DNA from 4 places in the Aliivibrio friggae genome. Region 1 is predicted to be linked to each of the others. Evidence: predicted binding sites of a transcription regulator. Region 1 holds the regulator's gene; each other region holds the start of a gene.

Region 1 (4,750 bases):
CACGTAAGCTCAATGTTAATAATGTCGTGAAAGTACTGACTTTTGGTAGTAATTATACTGGTAGCACAGAGATCTGTACGCTTTTCTTACGTCCCGAATTTCGTGAAGGTCTTAATGGCCGCTTAATGTCTAAAGCGCGTTTTTTAATGATGGCAGAGCACCCGCACCGTTTCTCAGATACCATTTTTGCTGAAATGCGTGGTGTCTCAGATGAGGAGGGGCAATCTCCTTTTTGGAAATGGCTACAAAAGCACTTTTTTTCGATCGATTTTACCGAAGCTGATTACCTAACGGGGATTGGTTATAAAGGTTTTATTGCGGATCTTATGCCTAAATTACCGATTTATGTCAGCTTATTAAGTAAAGAAGCGCAAGCGGTGATTGGTAAGGTACATGACAATACTAAACCGGCTCTAAGACTATTAGAAAATGAAGGTTTCCGCTGTCGAGGTTATGTCGATATTTTTGATGCAGGGCCGACGGTTGAATGTGATTTGCGCAGCATTGAATCAGTGCGAAATTCATTTAAAGCTAAAGTGATCATCACTGAGCATAACAGCTCGCAGCAGTATTTAATTGCAAATACATCGTTTGAGAATTTCAGAGCAACAGCAACCACCGCCGCTTATGATAAAGCGACCGATACCGTTCATTTAACACAAGAAGCGGCAACGGCATTGCAAGTAGAAGTGGATGATTACGTACGTTTATTAGCTCAATAGAGGACAAAGGATATGACACATTGGATTGCAGGGGATTGGGTTTCAGGTAATGGTGAAACAATACAATCAGTAAGCCCGTACAACAGTGAAGTGGTGTGGGAAGGGAACAGCGCAACCAAAGAACAGGTTGAGTCAGCCGTTGGTGCGGCACGCCATGCCTTTATTGAGTGGAAAAAACAGCCTTTTGAAGCGCGCCAAGTGATCATTGAGCGTTTTGCTGAGTTAGTAAAAGAAAATGCAGATCAAATAGCAGAAGTGATTGCTAAAGAAACCGGTAAACCATTCTGGGAAACCAAAACGGAAGCCGGTGCGATGGTTGGTAAGATCGCCATTTCTATTCGTGCTTATCATGAAAGAACGCCCTATAAAGAGCGAGAAGCCGCAGGAAATAAAATTGTACTTAGACATCGCCCTTTAGGTGTTATGGCTGTCTTTGGGCCGTACAACTTCCCTGGGCACCTTCCTAATGGTCATATTGTTCCAGCACTGCTTGCCGGTAACACAGTCGTGCTAAAACCTTCAGAGCAGACGCCATGGACCAGTGAAGTGATCATGAAATTATGGCAACAAGCAGGCTTGCCAAATGGTGTGATTAACCTAGTACAAGGTGCTCGTGCAACAGGTGAAGCGTTAGCGGGCGCTAAAGGTATTGATGGCCTGTTATTTACCGGTAGTGCGAATACTGGACATATCCTGCATCGTCAATTCTCAGGAGACACAGGAAAAATGCTGGCTCTAGAAATGGGCGGCAATAACCCGATGGTTATTTCAAAAGATTTTGGTGATCAAGAAGCGGCAGTTTACACCATTATTCAATCGGCATTCATTAGTGCGGGTCAACGTTGTACATGTGCTCGTCGCTTATATGTTCCTATTGGAAAAGCAGGCGATGAATTGTTAGTTCGCCTTGTTGAAGTGGCAAAAAGTATCGTTGTTGACCAACCGTTTGCTGATAACGCTCCGTTTATGGGCTCGCAAATATCAGTCGCAGCGGCAGAATTTATTCTAAACGCCCAGAAGAGTTTACAAGACTTGGGTGGCGAGTCTTTACTCGAAGCCAAAAGCTTAGGTCATGCCTTCGTTTCACCCGGTATTATTGATGCGACTAAGGTTGCTGAATTACCAGATGAAGAATACTTTGGACCATTACTGCAAGTGGTGCGTTACGAGACATTAGAAGAAGCCGTAGAGCTTGCTAATGACACTCGTTATGGTTTATCGGCAGGCCTTGTTTCAACGGATGACAGTGAGTGGGAATATTTTGTAGAGCATATTCGTGCAGGTATTGTAAACCGTAACCGTCAACTGACTGGAGCAAGTGGTGACGCGCCATTTGGTGGTCCGGGTGCATCAGGAAACATGAAACCAAGTGCTTATTACGCTGCGGATTATTGTGCATACCCAATGGCATCAATGGAAGGAGATGCGTGTGAAATTCCAGCTCAACTCTCTCCGGGTTTAACTCTATAAGAGGCGATAAACATGAATAATGTAAACTCTTTATTTTCGTCATTGTGGCAAGATTATATTGCGCGCTTATCCCCATCTGCTGGGAAGGTTCATCAATTACTATCTAATAACGATGAACTGATTAACGATCATATTGCGCTACGTACGTTTAATTTACCTAAAGTTGGACTACAGACTCTTGCTGCACCATTTTTAGCAATAGGCTATAAAGCGTGTGAGACTTATGACTTTGAAGCTAAAAAACTGAAAGCGCAGCATTTTGAACACCCAGATCCTAATGCACCACTCGTTTTTATTAGTGAATTATTAGTAGAAGAGCTATCACCTGAAATACAGGACATTATTCATGGCTTGGTTGAACAAGTACCAGCCCACTATTTTGCCACCAGTGATTTTCTTTCTTCCGGTAGGCCTTGGACATTAAGTTTCGAAGACTATCAAGTATTAGCGAAGGAAAGTGAGTACGCTTCTTGGTTAGCGGCTCATGGTTATGGCGCTAATCACTTTACGGTTTACGTTAATCAGCTTGAAGCCTTTGCTGAAGTGGTTGATGTGAACCAACACTTACGTGATGCAGGTTTTGCAATGAACGAAGTGGGTGGTGAAGTGAAAGGCTCTCCTGAGGTTTACTTAGAGCAGTCATCAACAATGGCGGATAAAGTGAAAGTGAATTTTACTGAGGGTGAGTTTGAAATTCCTGGTGGATTTTATGAGTTTGCTAAGCGTTATTCGCTACCTAATGGCAAGATATATACAGGATTTGTCGCTGCATCTGCTGATAAGATTTTTGAAAGCACAGACAGTTAATTCTAAAATTTAGGCATAAAAAAACGCAGCTCAAGGGCTGCGTTTTTATTTGTTTAAGGTAGCGTTAAATTAACGAGTACCGTAAACTACAATTGTTTTACCGTGTGCAGAAATCAAGTTTTGCTCTTCAAGCATCTTCAAGATACGGCCAACAGTTTCACGTGAACAACCTACAATTTGACCGATCTCTTGACGAGTGATCTTAATTTGCATGCCATCTGGGTGAGTCATTGCATCTGGTTGTTTAGCTAGATTCAATAGAGTCTGAGCGATACGGCCTGTAACGTCTAGGAATGCTAAATCACCTACTTTTTGGCTAGTGATTTGTAGACGAGTTGCCATTTGAGCAGAAAGACGCATCAGAATATCTGGGTTTACTTGGATAAGTTGACGGAATTTCTTAAATGAAATCTCAGCAACTTCACAAGGACTTTTTGCACGAACCCATGCTGAACGTTCTTGACCTTCTTCAAACAAGCCAAGCTCACCAATGAAGTCACCTTGGTTAAGGTAAGAAAGGATCATTTCCTTTCCTTCTTCATCTTTAATTAGTACAGCAACAGAACCTTTTACGATGTAGTAAAGAGTCTCAGCTTTTTCACCAGCGTGGATCAAAGTACTTTTTGAAGGATACTTATGAATGTGACAATGAGATAAGAACCACTCTAATGTTGGATCTGTCTGAGGTTTACCTAGAACCATACTTTATACTTCCTCTGCGTTTGCCAAGTAGGCGATGTCCATTTTAAAATAACTGAGCCAAATATCAGTTTGGCCTATACAATATGGTTATCGGAACAAGGCTGCATGTTCGTTGAGATAATTGATAAAATCATACCCTGTTTCGCCGTTGATTTCTTGACTTTGATCGTATGAAATGTGCGACCAAGGGCACAATTTCGTGAAATGGATCACGAGTTTTCCTTTTATATAGTAAAGAGGCTTTTATGAACGCTGAAGTTAAATGGATTGATGGATTTACTTTCTTAGGTCAATCTCAATCTGGTCACTCTGTTGTAATGGATGGTAATGGTGGAGAAAAGGCACCAAGCCCAATGGAATTAGTGCTAATGGCTGCGGGTGGCTGCAGTTCAGTTGATGTTGTTGATGGTTTGAAATCAGCAGATCAAGCAGTCACAGCTTGCATCGCAAAAGTATCAAGTGAGCGCAGAGCAACGGCACCAAAAATATTTACTCATGTAAATATTCACTTCGAAGTATCAGGTCATGATCTTGATAAGGCAGTTGTTGAGAAGGTGACTGCGGATTCATTACAAAAATATTGTTCTGTGTGTCTAATGCTGGGGGAAGGCATTGAAATGACACATTCTTGGGAGATTTTAGCTTAATCGCTATTTTTGATTAAATGACAATCAAGAAAAAGCCTTACTCATTTTATAGAGTAAGGCTTTATTTTTGGTGTGATAATTATTTATTACAGGATAAAGCGGCTTAAATCTTCATCTGCAACTAATTTACCTAAACGCAAAGTGACATAATCTGCATCAACCACAAGGCTTTCACCGTCTTTTTCTGATGCGTCATAAGAGATCTCTTCCATCAGACGCTCCATCACGGTATGCAGACGACGAGCACCAATATTTTCTGTGCTTTCGTTCACTTGGAATGCAGATTCAGCAATACGGCTAATCCCATCTTCAGTAAATTCAACATTCACATTCTCTGTCGCCAATAAAGCAATGTATTGCTCTGTTAACGATGCATTTGGCTCTGTTAGAATACGTTTAAAG
Region 2 (4,750 bases), on a different replicon from region 1:
TGTTGTCTTGTATTAATGAGGTCAACACTCGCTTGAGCAAATGCAATATTTGGTAGTAAAACACATAAACTAAGTACTAATTTTTTCATTATTTTCTCTCTAATAGATGTCTGTCTCGCTTCAAGTTGCATTTAATTTACATCACAACAGTTGCTTATGCAACTATTGTGATGTAAATTATTCTCCGTTAGTTAAAACATCCATCAATTAGGAACAAGAAAATGAAGATTTGGGATTTACCAACACGCATATATCATTGGCTTCAAGCACTGCTTTTTATCGGATTAGCCGCAAGTGGCTTTAACGGTGAAGGGCCACATATCTATTTAGGTTTAGCGCTATTTACTCTTATTATGTGGCGAATTGTATGGGGATTTATCGGCAGTGATACGAGTCGTTTTAAAAAATTTATTGCTTCCCCAAAACGTACCATTCGTTATTTATTAGGAAAAGAACCATCAAAAATAGGCCATAATCCAGCAGGGTCTTGGATGGTTATCGGATTAATTTGTACCTTACTTATTCAATGTATTACCGGCATAGCGTTAGCGGGGTTATTCGATCACATCCCTTACGCTGATATCGTCTTAAATGATGATGTCTTTGATGTTTTCGTTACCCTGCATGGAATATGTGCACGTTTACTACCGGCATTAGTCATCTTGCACTTAATTGCTATTCTCTTTTATAAACTACGCTCAAAACCACTTGTTTGGGCAATGATCTCTGGCGTACAGAAGAAACTGACAGAAAATCAAGCCTCGTCGAACCTGATGTTTGTATCAAATAGACGTGCATTATTGGTGCTTATTGCCACCGGATTAGTTACCATTGCAATAGTTGTAAGCGCAGGAGTTTAAACACAATGGAAGAATTTGATCGTCAAAGCAGCTTTGGATGGATGATTAACGTTATTGCCAACCAAGCCTCAAAGAATTTCGAAGCAGAATTAAAACAGCACGGTTTAACTGTTGCTCTTTGGCCAACCATGATGTGTTTATGGGAAGAAGAAGGAGTAACTCAACGTGATATTGCTGAAAAATCAAAAGTGGAAAACTCCACAACAACACGAACATTAGATAAATTAGAAAAACTTGGCCTTGTTGAGCGACAAGCAGATCCCAACAGCCGTCGTTCATTTCGTATTTACCTCACAGATGAAGGCCGAGCATTAAAAGAAACACTTTTGCCGATCCCTATGAAGGTGAATAAAGAAGTGCTTAGCTCTCTTGATCTAAAGGAGCAAAAAGAGATGATTCGATTACTGCAGAAAATGGTCGCTGCTGTATAAATTATCTCTAATAAAACACGATAAATAGCCCACTAGAATGGGCTATTTTTTTATAAAAAAAACATGAAATTGATCTATTTCACACAACAAAATACATAGAACTCTAACTAAATAAAAACATAAAAGTGAGATCAATGTCGCATTAAACGGCTAAGAAACACGCTTTTTTTGTGATTAGCTTGCCTTTGCATCTCTAAAAATGCCCATAATAAAAAGGAATTTAATTAGAGTACAAAGGATATGTATTTACATATGACTATTGCAGCGCCCAGAATATTGTGTTCAAGCATGGATATTGAACCCAGCAAAAAATGGACATTTAGAGAACCATCAAGGACAGACGGTGACGATGTTTATGCATTGATCACCGAGTGTCCCCCTCTTGATATCAACTCTTCATACTGTAATTTCCTTCAATCTACACATTTCAGTAAGACCTGCGTTTTAGCAGAGAAAGACGGCAACCTTGCTGGTTTTATCTCTGGTTACCATAAGCCTGATGACCCAAAAACATTATTCATCTGGCAAGTCGCGGTCTCTCCTCGCTACCGAGGTAAAGGTTTAGCTTACTCCATGCTAAATGAGCTTTTACAGCGAAAAAACCTCAAGCACACAGAATTCTTAGAAACGACGATCACCAAAGCCAACGACGCCTCTTGGTCGCTATTTAAAAAGCTGGATGCCGAGCATGGTGACCGAGGTGAAGTGACTACGTTTCTAGACAAAGAAGCTCATTTCAAAGGCAAGCACGATACTGAATATTTGTATCGTATCGCTCTAAAATAAAATAGGAATCATAAACGGACTCATCATGAATATTTTCAAGAAGCAAGAATCAAAAGTACGTTCATACTCAAACAGTTTTCCAGTTATCTTTCAAAAAGCAAAAGGATGTTGGCTAGAAACCGAAAGCGGCGAACGTTACTTAGACTTCCTTGCTGGAGCCGGATCACTCAACTACGGTCACAACAATCCAGTCTTAAAGCAAGCTTTACTTGAATACATCGAAACAGATGGTATTACGCACGGCTTAGACATGCACTCAAGTGCAAAAGCCACTTTCTTGAATGCATTGAATAACTATATTCTTAAACCTAGAAATCTAGATTATAAGGTTCAGTTTACCGGTCCAACCGGAACCAATGCCGTTGAGGCCGCTTTAAAACTGGCACGTAAAGTCACCAATCGAACTAACATTGTCGCCTTCACTAATGGTTTCCACGGGTGTACTGCAGGAGCATTAGCAGCGACAGGTAATCAACACCATCGCCAAGGTGCAGGTTTTAGCTTAAACAACATCACTCGCATTCCTTTTGAAGGTTATGCCGATATCGATGGCCTTAACCTGTTTGAAACCATGCTATCTGATAATTCAAGTGGTTTAGATAAACCTGCTGCTGTGCTTTTAGAAACTGTACAAGGTGAAGGTGGATTAAACGTCGCATCAAATCACTGGTTACAACGTTTAAGCAAGATTTGTAAAGCCAACGATATTCTAATGATTGTTGATGATATCCAAGCTGGCTGTGGTCGTACTGGCACCTTCTTCAGTTTTGAGCCATCAGGTATTAAACCAGATATGGTTACGCTATCTAAATCTATTGGTGGCTACGGCTTACCAATGGCGGTTGTCTTACTAAAACCAGAATTAGATGAATGGAAACCAGGTGAGCATAACGGTACTTTCCGTGGTAACAATCACGCTTTCATTACTGCTGCAAAAGCACTAGAGATTTACTGGTCAAATTCAAATTTTGAAGAGCATATTAAACAGATCTCTCAAAAAGTCAGTGATGTCATTCTTCGTGCCGTAAAACGCTACCCTAAGCTGTTTGTTCAGCAAAAAGGTCGTGGCATGATGATTGGTATTGAGTGTAAAGACGGCATTATCTCAAGTGATATCGCTAAAGATTGTTTTAAGAACGGCATGATCATTGAAACTGCTGGTCCATCTGATGAAGTTGTTAAATTCTTCTGCCCACTGACGATCACAGAGTCAGAGCTAGAAAAAGGCCTAACCATCTTTGAAAACGCAATTGACAATATTGCCGAAAAACACTTCAAAAAAGCATCTTAATCAGGGACGAAACAATGATTGTTAGAACACTAGACGAATGTCGTGATAGCGAACGACGCGTAGCATCAGAAACATGGGAAAGCGTAAGAATGTTGTTGAAGAATGACAACATGGGTTTCTCTTTCCACATTACGACTATTTATGAAAACACAGAAACTCACATTCACTACAAGAACCACTTAGAGTCGGTATATTGTATGAGTGGTGAAGGAGAGATCGAAATTATTGGCGGCGAAACCTACCCAATAAAACCAGGCACTTTGTATATTCTTGATAAGCATGACGAACACTTCTTACGTGCTTATAAAGACAAAGAAATGGTCATGGCGTGTGTCTTCAATCCACCGATCACTGGTGCTGAAGTTCACGATAAAAACGGCGTTTACCCTATCTTAGATTAAACACTAAATCCCCTTAGTATTTATTTAGGATGGTATAAATATCAACTTGGATCCATAAAGATCCAAGTTGATACTCTCTTTAAAGTCAAAAAGGACTTCTTCATGACTTATACCGTAGAAAAAATCGGCGGTACTTCTATGACTGCGTTTGACGCCGTTTTAGACAACATCTTTCTTCGCCCTCAAAATCCATATAACCGTGTTTTTGTTGTATCTGCCTATGGCGGCATTACCGATTCATTACTTGAATGTAAGAAAACAGGCAAACCAGGTGTTTATAAGCTTATCGCTAAACGTGATGATAGCTGGGATGAAGCATTAGAGTATGTGAAAAATCGTATGCTATTAACCAATGAACATCTATTTATTGACCCTTTGAACCGATTAAGAGCTGATAAATTCATTTGCTCACGAATTGATGAAGCTAAAACGTGTATTTCTAATATTCTTGAAACCTGTCAATACGGTCAGTTTTCATTACGTCGTTATTTACCTCAAGTTCGTGAATTTCTATCTTCTATTGGTGAAGCGCACAGCGCCTTTAACACGGCATTAAAGCTAAAAACCGTTGGAATTAACGCGAAGTTCGTCGATCTCTCTGGTTGGGACAACCAAACTCCGAGAACATTAGATGAAACCATCACTGATGTATTTAAAGATATAGATGTCACCACAGAGCTGCCAATTGTTACTGGCTATGCCTATTGCAAAGAAGGCTTAATGGGCACATACGATCGTGGTTACAGTGAAATGACCTTTAGCCGCATCGCCTCACTTACTCATGCTGATTTGGCGATTATCCATAAAGAATATCACTTAAGCTCAGCTGATCCGCGTGTTGTAGGCACAGATAAAGTATTCCCAATTGGACGCACCAATTACGATGTTGCTGATCAATTAGCAAGCTTAGGAATGGAAGCTATTCACCCTAATGCAGCGGCAGGGCTTCGTGAGAGCGACATTGAAATTCAGATTAAAAAT
Region 3 (4,750 bases), 880 kb from region 1:
GTGCATCTTCAGCAGTACGAACGCCGCCAGCAGGCTTAAAGCCAACTGTTTTAGCTACGCCCATATCACGAATTACTTCTAGCATCATGCGTGCATATTCAGGTGTTGCGTTAACTGGCACTTTACCTGTTGATGTTTTAATGAAGTTAGCGCCTGCTTCAATACAGATTTGAGACGCTTTTTTGATCAATGCTTCTTCTTTTAGCTCACCCGTTTCGATGATTACTTTAAGCAGAACATCACCACACGCTTCTTTACACTGTTTAACCAGTTCAAAACCTACTGTTTCGTCACCAGCAATCAATGCACGGTATGGGAATACCACATCAACTTCATCAGCACCGTAAGCAACAGCGGCTTTAGTTTCAGCAACAGCGATAGCAATATCGTCATTACCGTGTGGGAAGTTAGTTACCGTTGCAATGCGTACTTCTGGTGTGCCTTGCTCGCGCAGCGTTTTCTTAGCGATAGGTACGAAGCGCGGGTAAATACAAACAGCTGCTGTATTACCTACTGCTGTTTTCGCATTCTTACATAATGCGATTACCGCTTCATCTGTATCGTTATCGTTAAGCGTCGTTAGATCCATTAATTTTAATGCACGTAGTGCCGCTGCTTTTAAATCGCTCATTGTTATCTCCAAAATAGAATAAATTCTTTGATAGTTTTGCTGTTCATATATTAAGTTCAACAGCAAATGAGCGGACTTGATTCCCTGAAGACTTGAGCGCATAACGCCCAATCAATATCCATTTTGCCGCCAGTACTTACTTCAATAGTATGAATGAGTACCGCTCTAACATCTCATCATGAGACGCCGTTGAAACATGGTTCATTTTACCAATACTTCTCTAGTGTCACTAGTGAAACCATGTTTCCATATAAAGACACAGAGATTATGAAAAGAAACGTTCAATTATCCATTGATAACCGACTGCACCGGCGTAAACACCGACAATCCCCATCACTCCTGATAAAACAGGTGGTGCTGGAATAGGTAATTTAATTGCTGAAAAAACAACGCCAACAATCAAACCTGCAAATATAGACAATAGAACTTCATTCATAATTAACTCTCTAGATTCTCATTATATGTATGCATTAAACATAGTTTATTTTTGATAATCTAGCTGTGTTTCTCTTTACTATGCCTCACATTATACCAAGTTAATTTACTGCTTATGTTTCTAACGAGTAACGCAATCGGTTTGCATCTCAAACTTTTTACCTAAAAAGTGTGAAAACGATTCATTCAGACATCACAATTTTTTCTTTTCTATAGATATAAAAAAACCCGCATTGAATGCGGGTTTTTAGGTATCTAACTTACTCTATAATGATTATAGAGATAGGAATAGACCTGCGATTGTTGCAGACATTAAGTTTGATAATGTACCAGCAGCAACAGCTTTCATACCCATCTTAGCGATATCATGACGACGTTCAGGAGCAAGGCTACCTAAACCACCAAGTAGAATCGCTACAGAAGAAAGGTTAGCAAAACCACATAATGCGAATGAAATGATTGCTTTTGTTTTCTCAGAAAGAACTACTTCAGCGCCTTCAGCTAGGTACGGTGCAAAGTTTAGGTAAGCAACGAATTCGTTAACTACCAGTTTTTGACCAAGGAATGAACCTGCGATTGTCGCTTCTTCCCACGGCACACCGATAATGAATGCAACTGGAGCAAAGATGTAACCAAGAATAAGCTCTAGAGTAATGTCTGGCATACCGAACCAACCACCAACACCACCAAGGATACCGTTGATTAGAGCGATTAGACCGATGAATGCAAGAAGCATTGCACCTACGTTTAACGCAAGTTGCATACCTGTTGCTGCACCAGCAGCTGCGGCATCAATTACGTTTGCAGGTTTGTCTGCGCCTTCTTGTTCTAAAGCATCAAATTGATCAACCGGAGTTTCCGTTTCTGGTTTAAGAATTTTAGCAAATAGAAGACCACCAGGTGCAGCCATGAATGATGCCGCGATTAGGTATTCTAGAGGCACGCCCATAGAAGCATAACCAGCAAGTACACCACCAGCAACAGAAGCAAGACCACCACACATTACTGCAAACAATTCAGATTGAGTCATTTTTGGAATGAATGGACGAACTACTAGAGGTGCTTCTGTTTGACCAACGAAAATGTTCGCAGTAGCAGAAAGTGATTCCGCACGAGAAGTGCCTAGTGCTTTTTGAAGAGCACCACCTAGGAAGTTAATCACGACTTGCATAATACCAAGGTAATAAAGTACCGCAGTTAATGATGCAAAGAATACGATTACAGGAAGAACACGCAGTGCGAAGATGAAACCGCCGCCGCCAAATAATTCAAACATTTTACCCGATACTAGGCCACCGAATAAGAATTCGATACCTGTGTTACCGTAGTTTATTACATTAGCAACCGCTTCAGATGCACCTAAAAGTACATCACGACCCACAGGTACATAAAGTATGAATGCACCTAAAAGAAATTGAATGGCAAAAGCGCCACCGACAGTACGTAGATTGATTGCTTTGCGGTTATCAGATAGAAGTACTGCAAAAGCAAGCAGTGCTACAATCCCAACCAAGCTCATTAACAGGCTCATAGTTAAAAGTTTCCCTAAAATTGATTGTTGGCGTGTTTCAAATTAGCGGGGGCGATTATACTCACTGAAGCACCAATAAAGTAATGCTGTTGTCACACATTCGTCGTCCGTACATCATGTATTCACTCATAATTGTGACTCTTATCACTAATTGAAATCTAAATATTCATCAATTACACCTAAAGTAATGACAAATAACTCAAATCCCAAACAAAGAGGTGGTATTTTTATAAACAGCTTTTGCAACCGTTTGCTTTGATTCTTTTCTAAGCAAACACAAGTATTCATAGATACTTAGCACTTTATCTGGCGAATTGGGCTCCCCTTGAAATCCATTAATTGGCATATCTGGAGAATCAGTTTCTAATAAAATCATCTCAAGTGGTATTTGAGCAATCACCTCTCTTGTTTTTTTTGCACGCTCATAAGTGATCACTCCGCTAACACCAATCAAGAACCCCAAAGAAATGAATTGTTCTGCTTGTTGCAAGCTGCCACTAAAGCCATGGATAACGCCCCCTTTCTCTGGTTTTATTTCTCGCAGTATTTTAAAAACATGATCGTGGCTTTTTCGACTGTGAACAATTAAAGGAAGTTGGTGGATTTTGGCTAATAGGCACTGCTCTCTAAAGACATCAATTTGAATATCTCGATTACTTTCTTTATCCCAAAAATCTAAGCCGCACTCACCAACAGCAACACACTTATCTCTATGTTCGTTGACAAATAGCTTTAATGAGGCCAATTCAGATTGATGATCATTTGAGATAAAGAGAGGATGAATGCCTAAAGCATAATAAATTGATGCATTCTGACGTGATAAGGAGACAACGTTAGCCCAATTAGATTGATTAACACTAGGAACAATAAATTTGCTGACGCCTTTCGCTTGAGCTTTTTGAAGATAATACGGTTCATTTTCAGAAAAAGGAGAAAAATCCAAATGACAATGAGAGTCAATAAATTCAAATGACATTATTCACCTTCTTTTTTATATGGTACACAGCTGCGCTTATTTTCAGGTGTTAAGCCAAGAGACTCGCACCATGCATCATATTTTTTAATCCATTGTTTAATAATTTTCCACATAACTCACCTCTAACTTCAAAACTAAAAACAGCGACTAAGTAAACTATAGATACAAAAACGGAGTCCATTAAGACTCCGTTTCATTTATTTGATAAATAGCTAATTAGTGTTCGCGAGTTGCTCTGAATTGAACCTCAGGGAAACGCTCAGACGCTAAATTCAAATTAACCATCGTCGGTGCAATATACGTTAAGTTATTGCCACCATCTAACGCTAGGTTAGTTTGGTTTTTACGTTGGAAGTCGTCCATGATTTTACCATCGGTACATTCAACCCAACGAGCGGTTGCGACACTGATACCTTCATAAATAGCTTCAACGTTATATTCAGATTTCAAACGAGAAACAACCACATCAAACTGAAGTACACCAACCGCACCAACAATCAAATCATTGTTTTGTAGTGGACGGAAAACCTGTACAGCACCTTCTTCTGAAAGTTGAACAAGGCCTTTTAGCAGTTGCTTTTGTTTTAGTGGATCTTTTAGGCGAATACGACGGAATAGTTCAGGGGCAAAGTTTGGAATACCTGAGAACTTCAAGTTTTCACCTTGCGTGAACGTATCACCGATTTGGATCGTACCATGGTTATGTAAACCAATAATGTCACCTGCATAAGCCGTTTCAGCACGAGAGCGATCCCCTGCCATAAAGGTTACTGCATCAGAAATACTAACGTTCTTACCTGTACGGACGTGATTCATTTTCATGCTTTGAGTATAAGTACCAGACACGATACGCATGAAAGCAATACGGTCACGGTGTTTAGGATCCATGTTTGCTTGGATCTTAAATACAAAGCCTGAGAACTTCTCTTCTGTAGCTTCTACTGAACGCTCTACCGCTTCACGAGTTTGTGGTGCTGGAGCCCACTCAGTTAAGCCTTCTAGCATATGGTCAACACCAAAGTTACCTAGTGCAGTACCAAAATAAACCGGTGTTAGCTCGCCCGCTAAGAATAATTCAAGATCAAACTCAGGACATGCGCCAATAACAAGCTCTAACTCTTCACGCACACTTGCAGCCAGTTCAGCACCTACTGCAGCATCCAATTCAGGGTTATCT
Region 4 (4,750 bases), on a different replicon from region 1:
CTAATTTCTTCGGTGGCATGATGATCTATTTTGATCGCCCATTTAAAGTAGGAGATTGGATCCGATCGCCTGATCGCTCTTTAGAAGGAACGGTTGAACGTATTGGTTGGCGTATGACCGTGATCAGAACCTTTGATAAACGCCCTCTTTATGTACCCAACTCTGTATTCAGTAATATCGTGGTAGAGAACCCATCAAGAATGCTGAATCGTCGTATCAAAGAAGATATTGGTATTCGTTACGATGACATAAGTAACATTGGGCTGATCGTAAGTGACATAAAAACGATGTTAATTAATCATAATGATATCGATTCTAATCAAACATTAATCGTCAATTTTAATGGCTTTGGCCCATCCTCTTTGGATCTATTGGTATATACCTTTACCAAAACGGTTAATTGGATTGAATACCATGAAGTGAAGCAAGATGTGTTGATCAAAATTGGTGACATTATCGCTCAACACAATGCCGAGATTGCTTTCCCTACACAAACAGTAAAAATTGAACAACTGCCCGTTAATTAGTATCGATTAGACTGAGCAGATAATTGGGTGAATAAATAACAAAAAAGGGCATCCACTCTAAGTTGATGCCCTCTATATACTGCTTATGATGTTTCTAGCGTTAACCCGTTAACACATTCTCTTCAGGGTATTTCACTCGCGATGTTTCTGGCCTTGCAAGCATATAGGCTAAAGTTAATGGCCCGATACGACCTATAATCATCACGATAACCATAATAAACTTGCCAGGTTCTGACAGCTCAGCGGTTAAGCCCGCCGTTAAACCAACGGTAGCAAAGGCTGAAATTACTTCAAACATCACCTTATCAAACCCAGTATTCTCAGTCAGCATCAATGAAAACATAGCAATTGAAAGCAACGATCCACTCACAACAATAATCGCCAGAGATTTAGTCACAATCGGCCAACTCACGGTTCTTTTAAACATCACTACATGCTTTTTCTGACGTAAGAAAGTCCAAGTGGCAACGGCCGCAACGGTAATGGTCGACACTTTTAAGCCCCCACCAGTAGAGGTTGAGCCAGCACCAATTAGCATCAATATGATCATAATAAACAACGCAGGTTGCGTGAAGTGAGTTAAATCCACACTGTTAAAGCCGGCAGTACGAGCACTTGCTGATTGAAAGAAGGCGGCTAACCATTTATCACCTGCAGATAATGACGCTAATGTGCTTGGGTTATTATATTCAAGTACATAGAAAAATAAGGTACCAATAATTAATAGTGTTGGCGTTGCAATAACCATTATTTTTGTATGCAATTGGAGACGACTAAACCCTTTTGAGCTGTTTTTAACTAAATCGACGATAACGGTAAAACCTAAACCACCACCAATAAACAAACACGATAAAGTAAAAATAACCAACGGATCCCCCACATAACCCATTAAGCTATCTGAGAATAAAGAGAACCCAGCGTTATTAAATGCCGAGATAGAGTGGAACGCGGCATAGAATAAGCCTTTTGCTAAACCAAGATCAGGAACCCAACGAAAAGAGAGAATAATCATACCTATCAGCTCTGCGACTAAAGCAAAGCAGATAATACTTTTTATCAACTTACGTAGGTTCACTTTCTTTTCTTGACCTAACGCTTCTTTTGCCAATGCTTGTTGACGCAAACTTAAACGCAAACCAAATACATAAAGTAAAACCGCAGACAAGGTCATTTGTCCAAGGCCGCCTATTTGCATCAGAAACATTAAAACGATTTTTCCGCTTATCGTAAAGTGAGAGCCGGTATCGACCACACCAAGCCCTGTTACACTGATTGCCGAGGTCGCTGTAAATAATGCATCCATGAAACTCAAGCCAGAAACAGAGAATACTGGCAGAGTAAGCAGCAATGCAGAAGGTAAAAGAATAGCCAAAAATGAGAAAAGGATGATCCTTGGTTCAGACCACTCTTTTGCTTTTTGGTTATTCTTTAATGGAAACAATCCACGCTTTGGTAAGTAATTCATAATGTTTTAATTTTTTGCGCCAATTTTTCTTCTGGCCCAACAATAATAAGAATATCTCCGATTTCAAGCTCTTTACTGTGCTCCGGTGCGGTCATGATTTCAGGACCACGTTTAATCGCAAGTATTTTCACCTCAGACATTTTGCAAAAATCTAGCTGTCCTAATGATTTCCCCATATTATCACCACCAATCACGATCTCGGTTATTGCTAACCCACTCCCCAACAAATGAAAATCAAATACGCGTCTATCTAACATTTTTCTTGCCACGCGGATCCCCATGTCTCTTTCTGGGAGGATAATATGGTCAGCCCCTATTTTTGTCAGAATTTTAGCATGAAACTTATCGTTCGCTTTTACCCAAACCGTCTTAACACCTGCCTCTTTAAGCACTAGTGTCGTTAAAATACTCGCATTAATATCAGAGCCAATCGCGACCATCACCATATCGTACTCATCGAGTTTCAATTCAGAAATCGTCTCTTCATTAGCACAATTAGCAACGATTGCTGTGGATACAAAATCAGTGGCCTTTTTAACTCGCTCTTCATTTATATCAATAGCCAGCACTTGTGAACCGTATTGGTGTAATTCTTCACATACCGTTAGCCCAAAACGACCTAACCCAATCACTGCATATTGTTTATTTTTTGCTTTCATCCAATTCACTCACTTTTATAATCACGAGATAAGAGAAGTTTCGTTTTTGCATCATCCTCTTAGATAATCCTAAGTTCAATCTAATTGAGGTTCTTGATTAAAGAAACTCCATGACTGTATTAAAGCTAAGACACGCAAAAGGTTGCGATTGCTCCTTTACTTTCAACGGATTTAGTTATCAATAGCAAAAATAATGTAAGATCTAAGGTAAAATGTGACCTTAATCTCATGACACCTTAAAATATAGGCATAAAATAGCCACATAACGAACAAGATTGTTCAACATTTTTAGTTACACTGAATTATATTTAACTTTTGAGAACCGGAGACCTTATTATGGCTACCCCACACATTAATGCTCAACTTGGTGATTTCGCAGAAACAGTTCTAATGCCAGGTGATCCACTACGCGCAAAATTCATTGCTGAAAACTTCCTAGAAGATGTTACTCAAGTATGTGATGTGCGTAATATGTTTGGTTACACTGGTACTTACAAAGGTAAAAAAGTATCGGTAATGGGCCACGGCATGGGTATTCCATCTTGTTGTATCTATGTTCATGAGCTAATCGCAGAGTTCGGCGTGAAGAACGTAATTCGTGTTGGTAGCTGTGGCGCAGTGCATGATGACGTTAAATTAATGGACGTTGTTATTGGTATGGGTGCATCAACTGATTCAAAAGTAAACCGTATTCGTTTCAACAACCACGACTTCGCAGCTATCGCTGATTTCGGTCTGTTAGAAACAGCCGTTGCTCAAGCGCGTGAGTTAAACGTACCTGTAAAAGTAGGTAATGTATTCTCTGCTGACCTTTTCTACTCTCCAGAAGCTGATCTGTTCGACAAAATGGAAAAATTAGGCATTCTTGGTGTTGATATGGAAGCGGCAGGCATTTATGGTGTAGCCGCAGATTTAGGTGCAAAAGCCCTAACTATTCTAACGGTTTCAGACCACATCAAACGCGGTGAGAAATTAAGCTCTGAAGATCGTCAAAAATCATTCAACGACATGATGACAGTTGCGCTAGAAACAGCGATTAAACTGTAATTATGTTTGCGCCAGAAAGGTCTGGCGCTATAAATCTATAAGGGGCGTCTAGTGCCGACCGAAAAACTGCCGTTGGCTGCTAAAGGGTTACAACTCAATTTTTGTAAAACATTGGCGTGTGACAATTTTGGTGATAGCGATGAACAACATTATTTAGTTCAACGCACTAACCCTAAGCGACCAGCATTAGTTTGCAGGAAATGTGGTGCTTTTCCTCCCTTAATCAATAACAATGAAGTATTGAATGAACTTGCTCGTCAAGACTCTGTTCAATCTCACTCATTGCCCTCTTGTAATAATTCAGATTGTGACCATTTTGGTCTTGATGTTTTAACACATCGAGAGCTTTATCATGCCTTTGGTTACAGTGGTGATCGTCAACGCTATCGCTGTAAATCATGCGCGTCTACGTTTGTAGATAAGTGGTCTGGTGAGAATCAAAAAAGTCTAATCCAACAAAAGATTTTAGGTTTTTTATTTACTGGTTATTCAGTACGTGAAATTTGCCGTCGTTTACATATAAATCCTAAAACCTTTTACGATCATATCAATCAGATTGCCAATCGCTGCCGTCGTCATATGTCCTTATTTGACACTCGATTACAACACGATAGAACTGAGATCCAGCTGGCTTCAAATGCGACACCTTTACAACCATTAAGTAATAATGGCGTATTTTGGTACACCACTGCAGAAATGAATTCAGGTTACGTAATAGCGCAACACATCAATTATTCAGAATCTCATAAGCCTGGAACTCAGCTTGATCATGACCCTTTTCATGATGATGCTCAATTTTTACCGACTGCTTTTATTGGGGAAGCTAACTCTCAAAGCGCAGTAACCGAACAATCAATTTTTAAGCGTGTTGATGCTAAGTATCAAGAGATCTTAGCTAGAGCAAACGTGGAAGATCCATTAGGTAATTACGTCTCATTAAATTATCCATCAAAAGGGGCATTAATTAGACCACCCTATACTTCTTATGCTCATTTTTTAGAAATTCAACGAGCTTTCTCACACTGTGAATCCATTGAACTGTATATGCCTCA

The links. Region 1 encodes CRP, which controls carbon source genes, mostly activating them, when cyclic AMP is high. Its sites were predicted from a motif close to TGTGANNNNNNTCACA; they were not measured.
Region 2: a site for CRP is predicted at 1,418-1,433, ahead of ectA (diaminobutyrate acetyltransferase). Genes of this name have one in related genera too.
Region 3: a site for CRP is predicted at 2,731-2,746, ahead of AC2INI_RS02465 (NupC/NupG family nucleoside CNT transporter). Genes of this name have one in related genera too.
Region 4: a site for CRP is predicted at 2,865-2,880, ahead of deoD (purine-nucleoside phosphorylase). Genes of this name have one in related genera too.

Annotation. Positions count from the first base shown of each region.
Region 1 covers NZ_CM170648.1:2,601,761-2,606,510, reverse strand. The annotation lists gene astA (arginine N-succinyltransferase) at 1-722, shown strand, start outside; gene astD (succinylglutamate-semialdehyde dehydrogenase) at 735-2,192, shown strand; gene AC2INI_RS12005 (2-oxoadipate dioxygenase/decarboxylase family protein) at 2,205-2,999, shown strand; gene crp (cAMP-activated global transcriptional regulator CRP) at 3,069-3,701, opposite strand; gene AC2INI_RS11995 (OsmC family protein) at 3,947-4,348, shown strand; gene hslU (ATP-dependent protease ATPase subunit HslU) at 4,435-4,750, opposite strand, start outside.
Region 2 covers NZ_CM170649.1:373,857-378,606, forward strand. The annotation lists gene AC2INI_RS15210 (c-type cytochrome) at 1-89, opposite strand, end outside; gene AC2INI_RS15215 (cytochrome b/b6 domain-containing protein) at 222-860, shown strand; gene AC2INI_RS15220 (MarR family winged helix-turn-helix transcriptional regulator) at 866-1,291, shown strand; gene ectA (diaminobutyrate acetyltransferase) at 1,544-2,077, shown strand; gene ectB (diaminobutyrate--2-oxoglutarate transaminase) at 2,103-3,368, shown strand; gene AC2INI_RS15235 (ectoine synthase) at 3,383-3,769, shown strand; gene AC2INI_RS15240 (aspartate kinase) at 3,872-4,750, shown strand, end outside.
Region 3 covers NZ_CM170648.1:532,266-537,015, reverse strand. The annotation lists gene deoC (deoxyribose-phosphate aldolase) at 1-631, opposite strand, end outside; gene AC2INI_RS02470 (XapX domain-containing protein) at 897-1,067, opposite strand; gene AC2INI_RS02465 (NupC/NupG family nucleoside CNT transporter) at 1,341-2,597, opposite strand; gene AC2INI_RS02460 (TatD family hydrolase) at 2,797-3,573, opposite strand; gene prfC (peptide chain release factor 3) at 3,790-4,750, opposite strand, start outside.
Region 4 covers NZ_CM170649.1:973,572-978,321, reverse strand. The annotation lists gene AC2INI_RS17835 (mechanosensitive ion channel family protein) at 1-527, shown strand, start outside; gene AC2INI_RS17830 (TrkH family potassium uptake protein) at 628-1,992, opposite strand; gene AC2INI_RS17825 (potassium channel family protein) at 1,989-2,651, opposite strand; gene deoD (purine-nucleoside phosphorylase) at 2,988-3,698, shown strand; gene AC2INI_RS17815 (IS1 family transposase) at 3,750-4,750, shown strand, end outside.